DNA from 3 places in the Serratia liquefaciens ATCC 27592 genome. Region 2 is predicted to be linked to each of the others. Evidence: riboswitches for the same ligand, from Rfam matches in the RefSeq annotation. Region 2 holds a riboswitch; each other region holds the start of a gene.
The links. Region 2 has a riboswitch for thiamine pyrophosphate ahead of thiC (phosphomethylpyrimidine synthase ThiC). Riboswitches for the same ligand answer to the same signal wherever they lie in the genome.
Positions count from the first base shown of each region.

Region 1 (4,150 bases), on a different replicon from region 2:
CATGGTTGTTACCCTTGTTGTTGTGAGGCGATCAATCATTTTCCGGTGCCCAGTCGATCAGGCGCAGCAATAGCGCGTCTACCGTCACCCATAGCAAGACGGTCATCAGCACCAAAATAAACAGCGCGGCAAAGCAGATGTCGGTCTGCATGCGCGCGTTGGCGTTAAGCATGACGTAACCCAGGCCTTCCGCCGAGCCAACCCATTCGCCGATGATGGCGCCGATAGGGGCGACGGCGGCGGCCATCCGCAGCCCGGAACCGAAAGCCGGTAGCGCCGCCATCAGCCGTACGTGACGCAGTTGGGCCCAGGGAGAAGCGCGCAGGGTTCGGGCCAGATCGAGATAATCGTTATTGACCCGCCGCAGCCCATCGAAGAAGGCGGAAGTCACCGGGAAGAAAATCACCAGCACCGCCATCACCACTTTGGCGCTCATGCCAAAGCCGAACCACAGCACCAACAGCGGCGCCAGCGCAAACACCGGTATCGCCTGGCTGGTCAGCACTAGCGGCATCAACCAGCGCTGCAGGCGCGGCGAAAAGATCATGCACAGCGCCAGCGTGGCACCGAGCAAAACCCCGGCCAGCAAACCGCAGGCGATCTCCGAGGCGGTGATCAGCGTGTGATAAGCGAGGTACGCCCGGTTGTCCCACAGCGCCTGTGCCACCGCCGAGGGGGAGGGCAACAGGAAGGCGGGGATGTCGCCCAGCGTGGCCAGTGCCCACAGCAGCAACAGGCCGGCGAACACCGTCAGGCTGCGACGCATCCGCGACAGACGGCTTTCAGAAAGGGTTTTCATCCGGCGGCCCTCACCAGTTGCAGCAGCAACTCGCTCTGGCTTTTCAGCAACTGAGGATTGTCCGGCGCTCGCGGCGGTAAGCCCCCGATAACATGACTGTCGTCCAGCCCCGCCGGATAACGGGACAGCACCAGCAGGCGGTGGCTAAGGCGGCAGGCCTCCATGGGGTCGTGGGTGATCAGCAGCACGGTATGCTGCGCCAGCAGTTCGGCGGCCAGCTGCTGGATCATGGCGCGGGTAATGGTATCCAGCGCGGAGAAGGGTTCATCCATCAACACAATCGGCTGGCGCTCATACAGCGTGCGGGCAATAGCGGCACGTTGACGCATGCCACCGGACAGCGCGGCAGGCAAGCTGCGGCCATAGCCGGTCAAGCCCACGCGTTCCCGCAGATGTTCCGCCCAGGCGCGGTCGACCTTTTCGCCGCGCAGCCGCGCACCGAGGCTAATATTCTCGTCAATTGTCAGCCAGGGATAGAGCAGATCCTTTTGCCCCATATAGGCGATACGCCCGGTTATCGGCAGGCCGTCGCTGCCGATAACCGTACCGGAGGTGGGTTTCGCCAGCCCGGCGATGATCTTCAGCAGGCTGGTCTTCCCCGCGCCGCTGGCGCCGAGCAGGGCAACGAAGCTGCCGCCGGCGATATCGAAATTCAGACCATCGAAAATCACCTGCTGACCAAAGCGCAGGGTCAGATCCCGTACCTGAATACCGGGCCGGGCATTGCCGTGCTGCGTGTCGCCGAGGCTCATTGGGCATTCAACCCCATCTGCCAGAAGGCGGATTCCAGGCGGGTGGCGGTGGTGAAAATCGCCGACAGTTCGTTCAGGCGGCTTGGGGCACCCCGCTGGAGGCCAACGTTTTCCAGCAGGTCGAGGGAGGCTTGTACGCCGCTCAGATAGGCAGGATCACCATAGTTGCGGATCCACGAGGCATAGGGATTGCCTTCCATCACGGTGTTGGGATCGTTGAGCAGGCGCAGGCCGATTTCGGCATAGCCAGCGACGCAGGGCATTAACGCTGCCAGCAGATCCAGGGCATCCCCGGCGTGGCCGATATCGAGCACATAGCGGGTGTAATTGAGGGTTTCCGGCGCTTCGGGTTCGGCGGCTATCTGCGGTTCGCTCAATCCCCAGTCGGCACAATAGGCCAGGTGCAGGGGCAGTTCGGCGACAATCGCATTGAGCGAAGCGGTAGCGGCACGCATTTCCGGCAGGGTGCGCAGTTTGCTGACCAGTAGGGCATAGGCGCGGGCAAAGTGGATCAGGAACAGATAATCCTGCGTCAGGTAGCGGCGAAAAGCGGGTTCCGGCAGCGTACCGGCGGCCAGTTGCTGAATAAAGGGGTGTGCCACATAGTCCTGCCAGTGACCGCCGGCCTGTTGGCGCAGCTTTCCGTAAAGACCGTTATCGAATAAGGGAGTAAACATGGGACCTCCAAAAGTGAGTGGAGATCCGGGCGCGCTGAGGTGAGGTATGAACAGGCAACCGCCGTGAGGGGATTGCCGACCGTCCCTTCGCTGGCATGACCCAGATCAGGTTCAAAGGGTTCGGCTTGCGCCATCTCAGCCCGTAACAGGACACCCCTCGGAGGAGCCTGTTATACGATATTTACTTTTTGATTACAATGCTCAGGCAGTGTGGCGTCGTGGCGTAAAAGGATCCGTTTAGTGCGATCGGCCACGATATTTCTGGCCGGAAGGGGGCGATTTTTGTCACTGTAATCCGGTCATTAATGAATCTAAGGATCACCCCATGAAGAAAATCGGCTTCCTTTCTTTCGGCCACTGGACGCCTTCGTCGCAGTCGGGCACCCGTTCGGCGGCAGACGCGCTGCTGCAATCCATTGATCTTGCCGTGGCGGCAGAAGAGCTGGGGGCGGATGGGGCTTATTTTCGCGTACACCACTTTGCCCGCCAGCTTGCCTCGCCATTCCCGCTGTTGGCGGCCATCGGCGCCAAAACCCAGCGTATTGAGATCGGCACCGGCGTGATCGACATGCGCTATGAAAATCCGCTTTATATGGTTGAAGATGCCTGCGCCGCCGACCTGATTTCCGGCGGGCGGCTGCAACTGGGCATCAGCCGCGGTTCTCCCGAACAGGTGATTGATGGCTGGCGTTATTTTGGTTATACGCCTGCCGAAGGCGAGACCGAAGCCGATATGGCGCGCCGCCATACCGACGTCCTGTTGGAAGCGCTGCGTGGCGAAGGCTTTGCTGAACCTAACCCGCAACCGATGTTCCCGAACCCGCCGGGCTTGCTGCGGGTAGAACCTTTCTCCGCCGGGCTGCGCGATCGCATCTGGTGGGGCGCAAGCTCAAACGCCACGGCGATCTGGGCGGCGAAGCTGGGTATGAATCTGCAAAGCTCTACGCTGAAAAACGACGAAACCGGCGAGCCCTTCCACGTGCAGCAGGCCAAGCAGATCCGCGCTTATCGCGATGCCTGGAAGGCCGCAGGTCATACACGCCAGCCGCGGGTGTCGGTCAGCCGCAGCATCTTTGCGCTGATGAACCAGCAGGATCGCAGCTATTTCGGCAACAGCGGCCAGGACAGCGATCAGGTGGGGTATATCGATCAGCAGACTCGCGCGGTATTCGGCCGTAGCTATGCCGCCGAGCCGGAACTGCTGATCAAGCAGTTGGCGCAGGACGAAGCGATTGCCGAAGCCGATACCTTGCTGCTGACCGTGCCCAACCAGCTGGGCGTTGACTACAACGCCCACGTGATTGAGTCGATCCTGACTCATGTCGCCCCGGCGCTGGGCTGGCGCTGATGAGAGAAACGCTTCTCAAACCGGGAAGCGTTATTGACTTATTTTGTCGATTTTGTATTTTAAGGCCATGCATACATTTCTGATTATCGTCCCCGAAGGGGGCATGCTGTTCGAATCGGCGGGGATCGCCGACATCCTGATGCAGGCCAACCGCTTGCGGCCCGATGATGCGCCGCTCTACCAGATGGCGATAGTCACCACGCAAACCCACCGGGTGGTGCATGGCTCGTCCGGTTTGAATCTGTTGGCCGATCATCGCCTGGCGGATCTCGACCCTGAGGTGGAACGCGATACCATCATCGTTACCGGCAAAGGGGCGACCGAGGAAGAAAGCGCCTTTGTGGTGGATTGGCTCCGCCGTGCGGCCCCCAAAGCGCGGCGCGTGGCCTCCGTTTGCGGTGGGGCGATGCTGCTGGCCGAGGCCGGTCTGCTGGACGGCCGCCGGGCGACCACCCATTGGCGGCTGCTGGAAACCTTGCAGGCCCGTTTCCCCAAAGTGAAGGTCGAAAATGGGCCGATCTACGTGCAGGATGGTGCGGTCTGGACCTCTGGCGGCGTCAGCTCCGGGTTTGAT
Region 1 is NC_021741.1:3,325,337-3,329,486, reverse strand. Features, by position in the region: gene M495_RS15710 (ABC transporter substrate-binding protein) at 1-3, opposite strand, end outside; gene M495_RS15705 (ABC transporter permease) at 32-799, opposite strand; gene M495_RS15700 (ABC transporter ATP-binding protein) at 796-1,551, opposite strand; gene M495_RS15695 (TenA family protein) at 1,548-2,228, opposite strand; TPP riboswitch at 2,294-2,396, opposite strand; gene M495_RS15690 (LLM class flavin-dependent oxidoreductase) at 2,554-3,576, shown strand; gene M495_RS15685 (GlxA family transcriptional regulator) at 3,644-4,150, shown strand, end outside.
Region 1: linked by a shared signal. The riboswitch ahead of M495_RS15695 (TenA family protein) and the one ahead of thiC (phosphomethylpyrimidine synthase ThiC) in region 2 are both predicted to bind thiamine pyrophosphate.

Region 2 (4,150 bases):
GTTGCCCTGCAGCGCGACTTTATCCCCTACGCGACGGCGCGCGTCAGCGATGTCGGTCGTCCAGTCAAGACCCAGCGCGTCACAACCGGTGGCCGCCATAGCCTCCAGCCACTGGCCACCACCTTTGGTGAACAGCGTGACCGGCACGCGGCGGCCATCGTTTTCACGTAGCAGCCCATCGACAATCTTATGCATGTAATGCAGAGAGAATTCGCGGTAGTCACGGCCGGTCAGCACGCCGCCCCAGGTATCGAAGACCATCACCGACTGCGCGCCGGCTTTGATCTGGGCGTTGAGATACAAAATGACGCTGTCTGCCAGCTTATCCAGCAGCAGGTGCAGCGTAGCCGGCTCCGCATACATCATTTTTTTCAGCTTGGTGAAGGCCTTGCTGCTGCCGCCTTCCACCATATAGGTCGCCAGGGTCCACGGGCTGCCGGAGAAACCGATCAGCGGCACTTCGCCTTTGAGCTCGCGGCGGATAGTACGCACCGCGTTCATCACATAGCCCAGCTCCACTTCCGGATCGAAGGCCGGCAACTTGTCCACGTCGGCACGACAGGTAATCGGCGAGGAGAAACGCGGGCCTTCGCCGGTTTCGAAATACAGCCCCAGCCCCATAGCATCGGGAATAGTGAGGATGTCGGAGAACAGAATGGCCGCATCCAGCGGGAAGCGGCGCAACGGCTGCAGCGTAACCTCGCAAGCCAGTTCCGCGTTCTTGCACAGCGACATAAAATCACCGGCCTGGGCACGGGTGGCTTTGTACTCCGGCAAATAACGACCGGCCTGACGCATCATCCATACGGGGGTCACATCCACCGGCTGACGCAGCAGCGCGCGCAGGTAACGATCGTTCTTCAACTCATTCATTTATGGGGCTCCCTTATTCATCTGCCGCTATTGTAGCGAGTTATTGCTCGCGGCATAAGGCTACGGTGTCCTCTATCAGGCGACGCGCCACGGTGCCGGGCGGCGGCAAAAGCGGCAACCGATCGTAGCGGTACCAGCCGGCGTTAAGCAGCTCTTTCGGATCGTGACGGATCTCCCCCCGATGGTAATCGGCCATAAAGGCCATCATCAGCGAATGCGGGAATGGCCAGGGTTGCGAGGTGACGTAGCGCAGGTTTTTGATTTCAATATTACTTTCCTCCATTACCTCGCGCGCAGCCGCTTGCTCCAGCGTTTCGCCGACCTCAACAAAACCGGCCAGGACAGTATGAATTCCACCGCGATGGCGCACGTGCTGGGCCAGCAGGATCTCGTCGTCACGTCGAATGGCAACAATCACGCAAGGGGCGATTTGCGGGTAGTAACGCTCGCGGCAATTACCACACAGACAGGCACTCTCCGTGCGACTGAGATGCATCTCATGGCCGCAGTAACCGCAGTAGCGATGGGAACGGTAGAAGTCGGCCAGTTGCACCCCTCGCCCAGCGAGCTGGAACAGTCCACGATCGAGCTCTAGCAGTTGGCGTACCGAGCCCATGTCCTGCGGCATCGCCTGACGCACCAGCCAGACCGGCAGCCCTTCCCATTCACCAATAGCCCTGGCCATCCGCCCCTGCAGGGAGAATGACGCCGCCAAACCACACGGCAATTCACCGTTTGGTAACCAAAGTTTGCTTTCATGGCTGACAATCCACCAGCCATTTTCATTACCCGTTAATGCAAGTTCCATATCGTTGTTGCACAACCTCAGCTTCACTGGCACTCTACAAATCGGCCTTGTAACATTTTAATAACTTACTGTTACGTTTTATTACTTACGGAGTCAAACATGCTCAACCGTTTGGAAAGCCTGACTCAGCGCGTTGGTGGTAGTAATGAATTAGTTGATCAATGGCTTCAGGCTCGCAAGCAATTGCTGGTCGCCTATTGCACCCTCGTGGGTATCAAACCGAATAAAGAAAAGCATACGCCGCTGAATGAAAAAGCGCTGGAGAACTTTTGCCATAATCTGGTGGATTACCTTTCCGCCGGTCATTTTCATATCTATGACAGAATTATCAAGCAAGTGGAAGGCGCATCCAGTCCGAAAATGACGCTGTCGGTAAACATCTACCCCAAACTGTGGGCAAATACCGAACAGATTATGGCATTTCACGATCGCTATACCGAAGTGGATATCGATCAGGATGTGTGCCTGGAACTCCATCAGGCATTGTCGGATATCGGTGAAACCCTGGCGGCACGTTTTACCCTGGAAGATAAGCTGATCCAACTGGCGACCGAAGCCTGGCAGCAAACGATGCCGGATAAAGCGCTGGATCAGGCACGTTAGAATTTTGTAGTTTTTTTTATTCACCCTCCTATACTGGGGGCATCTTGTCGGAGTGCCTAGCGCCTGATTTGTTCATCAAATTGGCCAGGCTGAGACCGTTAATTCGGGATCCGCGGAACCTGATCGGGTTAATACCCGCGAAGGGAACAAGAGTAATCTATCGCCACAGGCAGGTGATCCCAACAGGGATAATCCCGCCCTGTCGGCCAGCATCATTACTCCCTCCGAGCTCCAGACAAGCAACATTCCCAACCCAACACACTGGTAGGAACTTGCTATGTCTAACGTTAAAAAACCCCGTGCCCGTAAAGAGCAACGCGAAGAAGCCCAGCAGTTTATCGATACCCTTCAGGGCGTGTCCTTTCCCAATTCACGCCGGATTTATCTGCAGGGCTCACGCAACGATCTGCAGGTGCCGATGCGTGAAATCCAGCTTAGCCCGACGCTGCTTGGCGGCGACAAAGACAACCCACAGTACCAGCCCAACGAAGCCATTCCGGTATACGACACTGCCGGTCCTTATGGCGATCCGCAATCTGAACTTAATGTGCATACCGGCCTGGTAAAACTGCGTGCAGGCTGGATAGCTGAACGCGGTGATACCGAACTGCTCAATGGCGTCAGTTCCGGCTTTACCCAGCAGCGCCTGGCGGATGAAGGTCTGGATCACCTGCGTTTTGAACATCTGCCGCGGCCGCGCAAGGCGCAACCCGGCAAATGCGTCACCCAGTTGCACTACGCCCGCGCTGGCGTAATCACCCCTGAGATGGAGTTTATCGCCATCCGCGAAAACATGGGCCGCGAGCGTATCCGTGGCGATGTCCTGCGCCAGCAGCATCCAGGGCAAAGTTGGGGCGCCAATCTGCCGGAGAACATCACGCCGGAATTCGTTCGCCAGGAAGTGGCCGCTGGACGCGCCATCATCCCCGCTAATATCAACCATCCCGAATCCGAGCCGATGATCATCGGTCGCAATTTTCTGGTGAAAGTTAACGCCAACATCGGCAACTCGGCGGTGACCTCATCCATCGAAGAGGAGGTCGAAAAACTGGTCTGGTCCACCCGCTGGGGCGCGGATACGGTGATGGACCTGTCCACCGGCCGCTATATCCACGAAACCCGCGAATGGATCCTGCGTAACAGCCCGGTACCGATCGGCACGGTGCCTATCTATCAGGCGCTGGAAAAAGTGAACGGCGTGGCGGAAAACCTGACCTGGGAAATGTTCCGCGATACGTTACTTGAGCAGGCAGAGCAAGGCGTTGACTACTTCACCATCCACGCCGGCGTACTGTTGCGCTATGTACCGATGACCGCCAAGCGCCTGACCGGCATCGTCTCGCGCGGCGGTTCGATCATGGCTAAATGGTGTCTGTCACACCATCAGGAAAACTTCCTGTACCAGCACTTCCGCGAAATCTGCGAAATTTGCGCCGCCTATGACGTCTCACTGTCCCTGGGAGATGGCCTGCGCCCCGGCTCAATTCAGGACGCCAATGATGAAGCGCAGTTCGCCGAACTGCACACGCTGGGCGAACTGACCAAAATTGCCTGGGAATATGACGTGCAGGTGATGATCGAAGGCCCGGGTCATGTACCGATGCAAATGATCCGTCGCAACATGACCGAAGAGTTGGAGCATTGCCACGAAGCGCCGTTCTACACCCTTGGCCCGCTAACCACCGATATCGCCCCGGGCTATGACCACTTCACCTCCGGCATCGGCGCCGCGATGATCGGTTGGTTCGGCTGCGCCATGCTGTGTTACGTCACGCCGAAGGAGCACCTCGGGCTGCCGAACAAAGAAGACGTCAAACAGGGGCTGATCACCTACAAAATTGCCGCCCACGCCGCCGATTTGGCCAA
Region 2 is NC_021742.1:8,957-13,106, forward strand. Features, by position in the region: gene hemE (uroporphyrinogen decarboxylase) at 1-873, opposite strand, end outside; gene nudC (NAD(+) diphosphatase) at 914-1,681, opposite strand; gene M495_RS24465 (Rsd/AlgQ family anti-sigma factor) at 1,781-2,284, shown strand; TPP riboswitch at 2,323-2,447, shown strand; gene thiC (phosphomethylpyrimidine synthase ThiC) at 2,562-4,150, shown strand, end outside.

Region 3 (4,150 bases), on a different replicon from region 2:
GTTCGGTTTACCCATCCATTGGTATTTGGCGTATTTCTTCGGATGGTCAACCGCTTCCGGCTTATCCGCCACCTCAACGCGCACGGCCCAGGCCTGTGATTTGTCTTCCTTAAACGCCACTATCATAAAGTTGTTGGCGCAGTCATGCGGCTTGCACAGATTGCCCACCAGATAGTTCTGCCCTTTCCAGCTCAGGCTCTGCGCCGGCGTGGAGGTTCCCATCCCCTTGCGCGCCCAACCCGGCAAGCGAGCCTGCCCTTTGACCATATTTTGCCAACTGGTCTGGTAACCCGGCTGTTGGATCACGTCCGAGGTGGTGACGATCTGCTGAGCGAAACCACCCACGCTGAAGCTGAGTAACGCGCCGAAGATGGCGCCGCGAAGTGCGTTTTGTCCTGTCATGGCCTTCTCCCTAGAAAAAATTCGGTTGCACCCGGCCCAAGCCGGGTCTGGATCTAGTCAGACCACAAGGGTAGCAAAAAGTTGACTTACCACCAGGCATGAAAATGATGTACCGGCCCAATACCGTGCCCCACTTCCAGGGTATCCGCCTGCAGCAGGGCCTGTTGCAAATAGTCCTTGGCGGCAGCGACCGTTCCGGCCCAGTCGTTGTGACGCGGTCGCAGCGCCGCCAGGGCGGCAGACAGCGTACAGCCGGTGCCGTGAGTATGTCGGGTCGCCACGCGCGGCGCGGTAAAGCGCAGCTCCTGCTCGGCCGTAAACAGCCAATCCGGACTTTCGCTTTCGCTAAGGTGACCCCCTTTCATCAACACCGCCTGACACCCCATCGCCAGGAGCGCCCGGCCCTGCTCGCGCATCTGGCGCTCATTTTCCGCCGGGGCGCACGCCAGCAGCGCCGCCGCCTCCGGCAGGTTCGGCGTGATGATCGACACCAGCGGCAACAATTCACGACGGATCGAATCCACCGCCTCCGGCGCCAGCAGCGGATCGCCGCTTTTTGCCAGCATCACGGTATCCAGTACCACAAACGACGGCTGATAATGGCGCAAACGCTCCGCCACCGCCTGCACAATATCGGCGTTGGCCAACATGCCAATCTTGGTGCTGTCGATACGCAGGTCGCTGAAGACGGAATCCAGCTGAGCGGCGACAAAGGCCGGATCTATGTTGTAGACCGACTGCACACCACGGGTGTTTTGCGCCACCAGCGCGGTAATCACCGAGGCACCATAGGCCCCCAACGCAGAAAAAGCTTTTAGATCGGCCTGAATGCCGGCGCCGCCGCTCGGATCGGTCCCGGCAATTGTCAGTGCGTTAATGCGTTTCATTGCAGTTCCTCCGGGCGCAGTTGATACAGTGCGTCGAGGAACGCCGGGGTGAAACTGCCCGGCCCGGCGGCACGGCGCGTGGCCCGTTCACCGCAAAGCGACATCACCCGGCAGGCGGTCGCCACGTTATCGAGCCGATCGCCCGGTAAACTGCAAAACGCCGCCACCACCGCAGAAAGTGCACAACCGGTACCGACCACCCGCGTCATCAGCACATCGCCGCCGGTGACTGCCCAGTCACGCTGGCCATCGGTGATGTAATCAACAACGCCGGTTACTGCCACTACCGCACCGCTGTTGCGCGCCAATTCGCGCGCCGCCGGCAATGCCGCCAGCGAGTCGTCTGCACTGTCTACGCCACGTCCGTTAGCCTGCAGACCACTCAGCGCCATGATTTCAGAAGCGTTACCGCGGATCGCCGCCGGCTTCTCACCCAACAAGCGATGGGCAAACGCGGTGCGATAGACCAACCCGCCGACCGCTACCGGATCCAGCGTCCAGGGGGTTTGTGCCACGTTGGCAGCTTCCACCGCGGCTAACATGGATTCAGCGCGTGATGCATTGAGGGTGCCAACGTTGATCAGCACCGCATCCGCCAGTCGGCTGAATTGCGCCGCTTCGGTCGGTTCCACCACCATCGCCGGCGAAGCGCCGAGCGCCAACAGGACGTTAGCCGTCAGTTCCTGCACCACTTCGTTGGTCAGGCAATGGATCAGGGGCGATTGGCGTTTAAATTGAGTCAAACAGGCCGCGGCGCGGGCGCCGGGGAAAACATCAGGTCGAGCGAGCATATTCCTCCCAACCGGCGTTCAAGAAGGCGGGTACCGGTTGGGGCACCGAGACTTCCCTACGCTGGCATAATCCAGATCAGGTAATACGGGTAAAATCTCAGCCACCGCACATCGCGCAGGGCACCCCGAGTCAAGACGGTCATTATTGGGGTTGCCGCCGGTGAGGTCAATCGCGCTATAGTGTCAAAAAATAAAAAGGAGGCGCCATGCAGATAAGAAAATACCAAGAGGCCGATCGCCCCTTCCTGCGCACCCTGTATCTGGCTTCGCGCAAAGCGGCATTTACGTGGCGCGATACCGAAGATTACCGGCTGGAGGATTTCGATCGCTCAACGCTGGGCGAAGATATTTGGGTGGCGGAAGATCAGGGGAAGCGGCTGGGATTTGTGTCGATTTATCGCCAGGACAACTTTATTCACAACCTGTATGTCGATCCGCATCTGCCGCCGCTCGGCGTCGGCAGCGCTCTGTTACAAGCGGCAGAACAGACCTTTACCGCCACCGGTTCGCTGAAATGCCTGGTGAAGAATGAGAAGGCGCTGGCGTTCTACCACAAGCACGGTTGGCGAATCATCACTACCGGCAATGACGGCGGGGAAGAATATTACCTGCTGCATTCCCCGGCAAAATAAAATAAGGGCACAGCGCAAACCGTGCCCGTTCATTAAAGCCCCCGGCTCAGGCGACAGAAGCTGCCGGGGTCAGTTTTGCGCGTGCGCGGATATTTCTGACCAACAGCCCCGACACTATGATCCCGGCACAGGCAAACATACCCATCAGCCCGAAAACAATCTTGTAACCGGTCAGTCCTGGGAAGGCATCGAGAATATGACCGTACAGGCTAAAACAGAACATCGCCGGGGCATAACCGATAAAGCTGCCCAGCGCCATAGCCGCACCGGTATGTTCTTCGTCAATGCCGGCCTCACCGATGGGGGCAAAGAACACCGCTCTCTGGGTAAAGATCACAGCACCAAATCCCAGCGTACAGGCCATGCCCAAGTAAACCGGCATTTGTTCATGCGGTAACAGGATCAATAGCGCCAGCGCAATGGCGCTGATAATAAAGGTATAGAATAAATACTTGCTGGGAGACTTTAATACTTTATCGGCAATGAGACCACCAATCGGTCCACCCACCATTTTTAAGCAGTATTGATTAATGATCCCGTAAGCACCCACCAGTGCAATCGGCAGCGCATAGACATGACTCAGGAAAGGAATAAAGAACGTCAATCCGCAATACACCGCGTAAACACAGAAAACGCTGAAGGCAATCAGCCATACCGTTTTGTTTTTCAATACGCTGCCCATGCCAGGCTTTTTATTGACAGGGGTTTGTTCTTTAGCGGGTAACTTTTCCTCTGGGCTTTCTTTCATCACCAACAGAATAATAATCCCTACGCAAATGGCGATGGCCGAATAAAACAATATGCCGACTTTAAAACCCAGGTAGCCGCTACCAAATGCGGTAAACAGCGCCAGCGCAGAAAAGGCAACCACCGTGTCGACAACCCCGCGCCCGGTTTCAAAAAAGCCGAACAACCGCCCCTGCTGAGTATTATCCCCCAGCATACTCACCGATTTGAGCAGCACCGGCCAATTCAGCATGTCACAGGTCACGCCGAACAGCGCCCAGACGAACAGTATGCCCCAGTACCCCGGCATGCTGGACAGGTAGATGCCAAGCAAGCCAGTAGCAATCAGCGAAAACGACATGGTAAAACGTCGCGGCAGACGATCGGAAAAATAGATTGATAAGAAGAAGCCAATGGTCGTCACAATCGAGTTAACCGACATGGCATTGCCTATTTCGCCGTTACTCAAGTGAAAATACTGTTGCATCGGAACATAAAAAGCATCTTTAAGGGAAGGCAATTTATAGATTGTCCCTCCACATAAAACCAACAAGCTAAATAATGCCCATCTTTTTTTAGTTAACATAGTCCCCTCACAGCCAATAATTAATAAGCGGTGTTGTTTACCCGATAATGAGGCGAGCGTTGATCGCTCATCAGCGAGAATATGTGATTTATAGATTTATTTTTATATTATGCCGGATTTAGCAGT
Region 3 is NC_021741.1:3,853,999-3,858,148, forward strand. Features, by position in the region: gene M495_RS18050 (inhibitor of vertebrate lysozyme family protein) at 1-402, opposite strand, end outside; gene thiD (bifunctional hydroxymethylpyrimidine kinase/phosphomethylpyrimidine kinase) at 489-1,289, opposite strand; gene thiM (hydroxyethylthiazole kinase) at 1,286-2,080, opposite strand; TPP riboswitch at 2,117-2,218, opposite strand; gene M495_RS18065 (GNAT family N-acetyltransferase) at 2,287-2,712, shown strand; gene M495_RS18070 (MFS transporter) at 2,759-4,024, opposite strand; gene M495_RS18075 (sugar phosphate isomerase/epimerase family protein) at 4,132-4,150, opposite strand, start outside.
Region 3: linked by a shared signal. The riboswitch ahead of thiM (hydroxyethylthiazole kinase) and the one ahead of thiC (phosphomethylpyrimidine synthase ThiC) in region 2 are both predicted to bind thiamine pyrophosphate.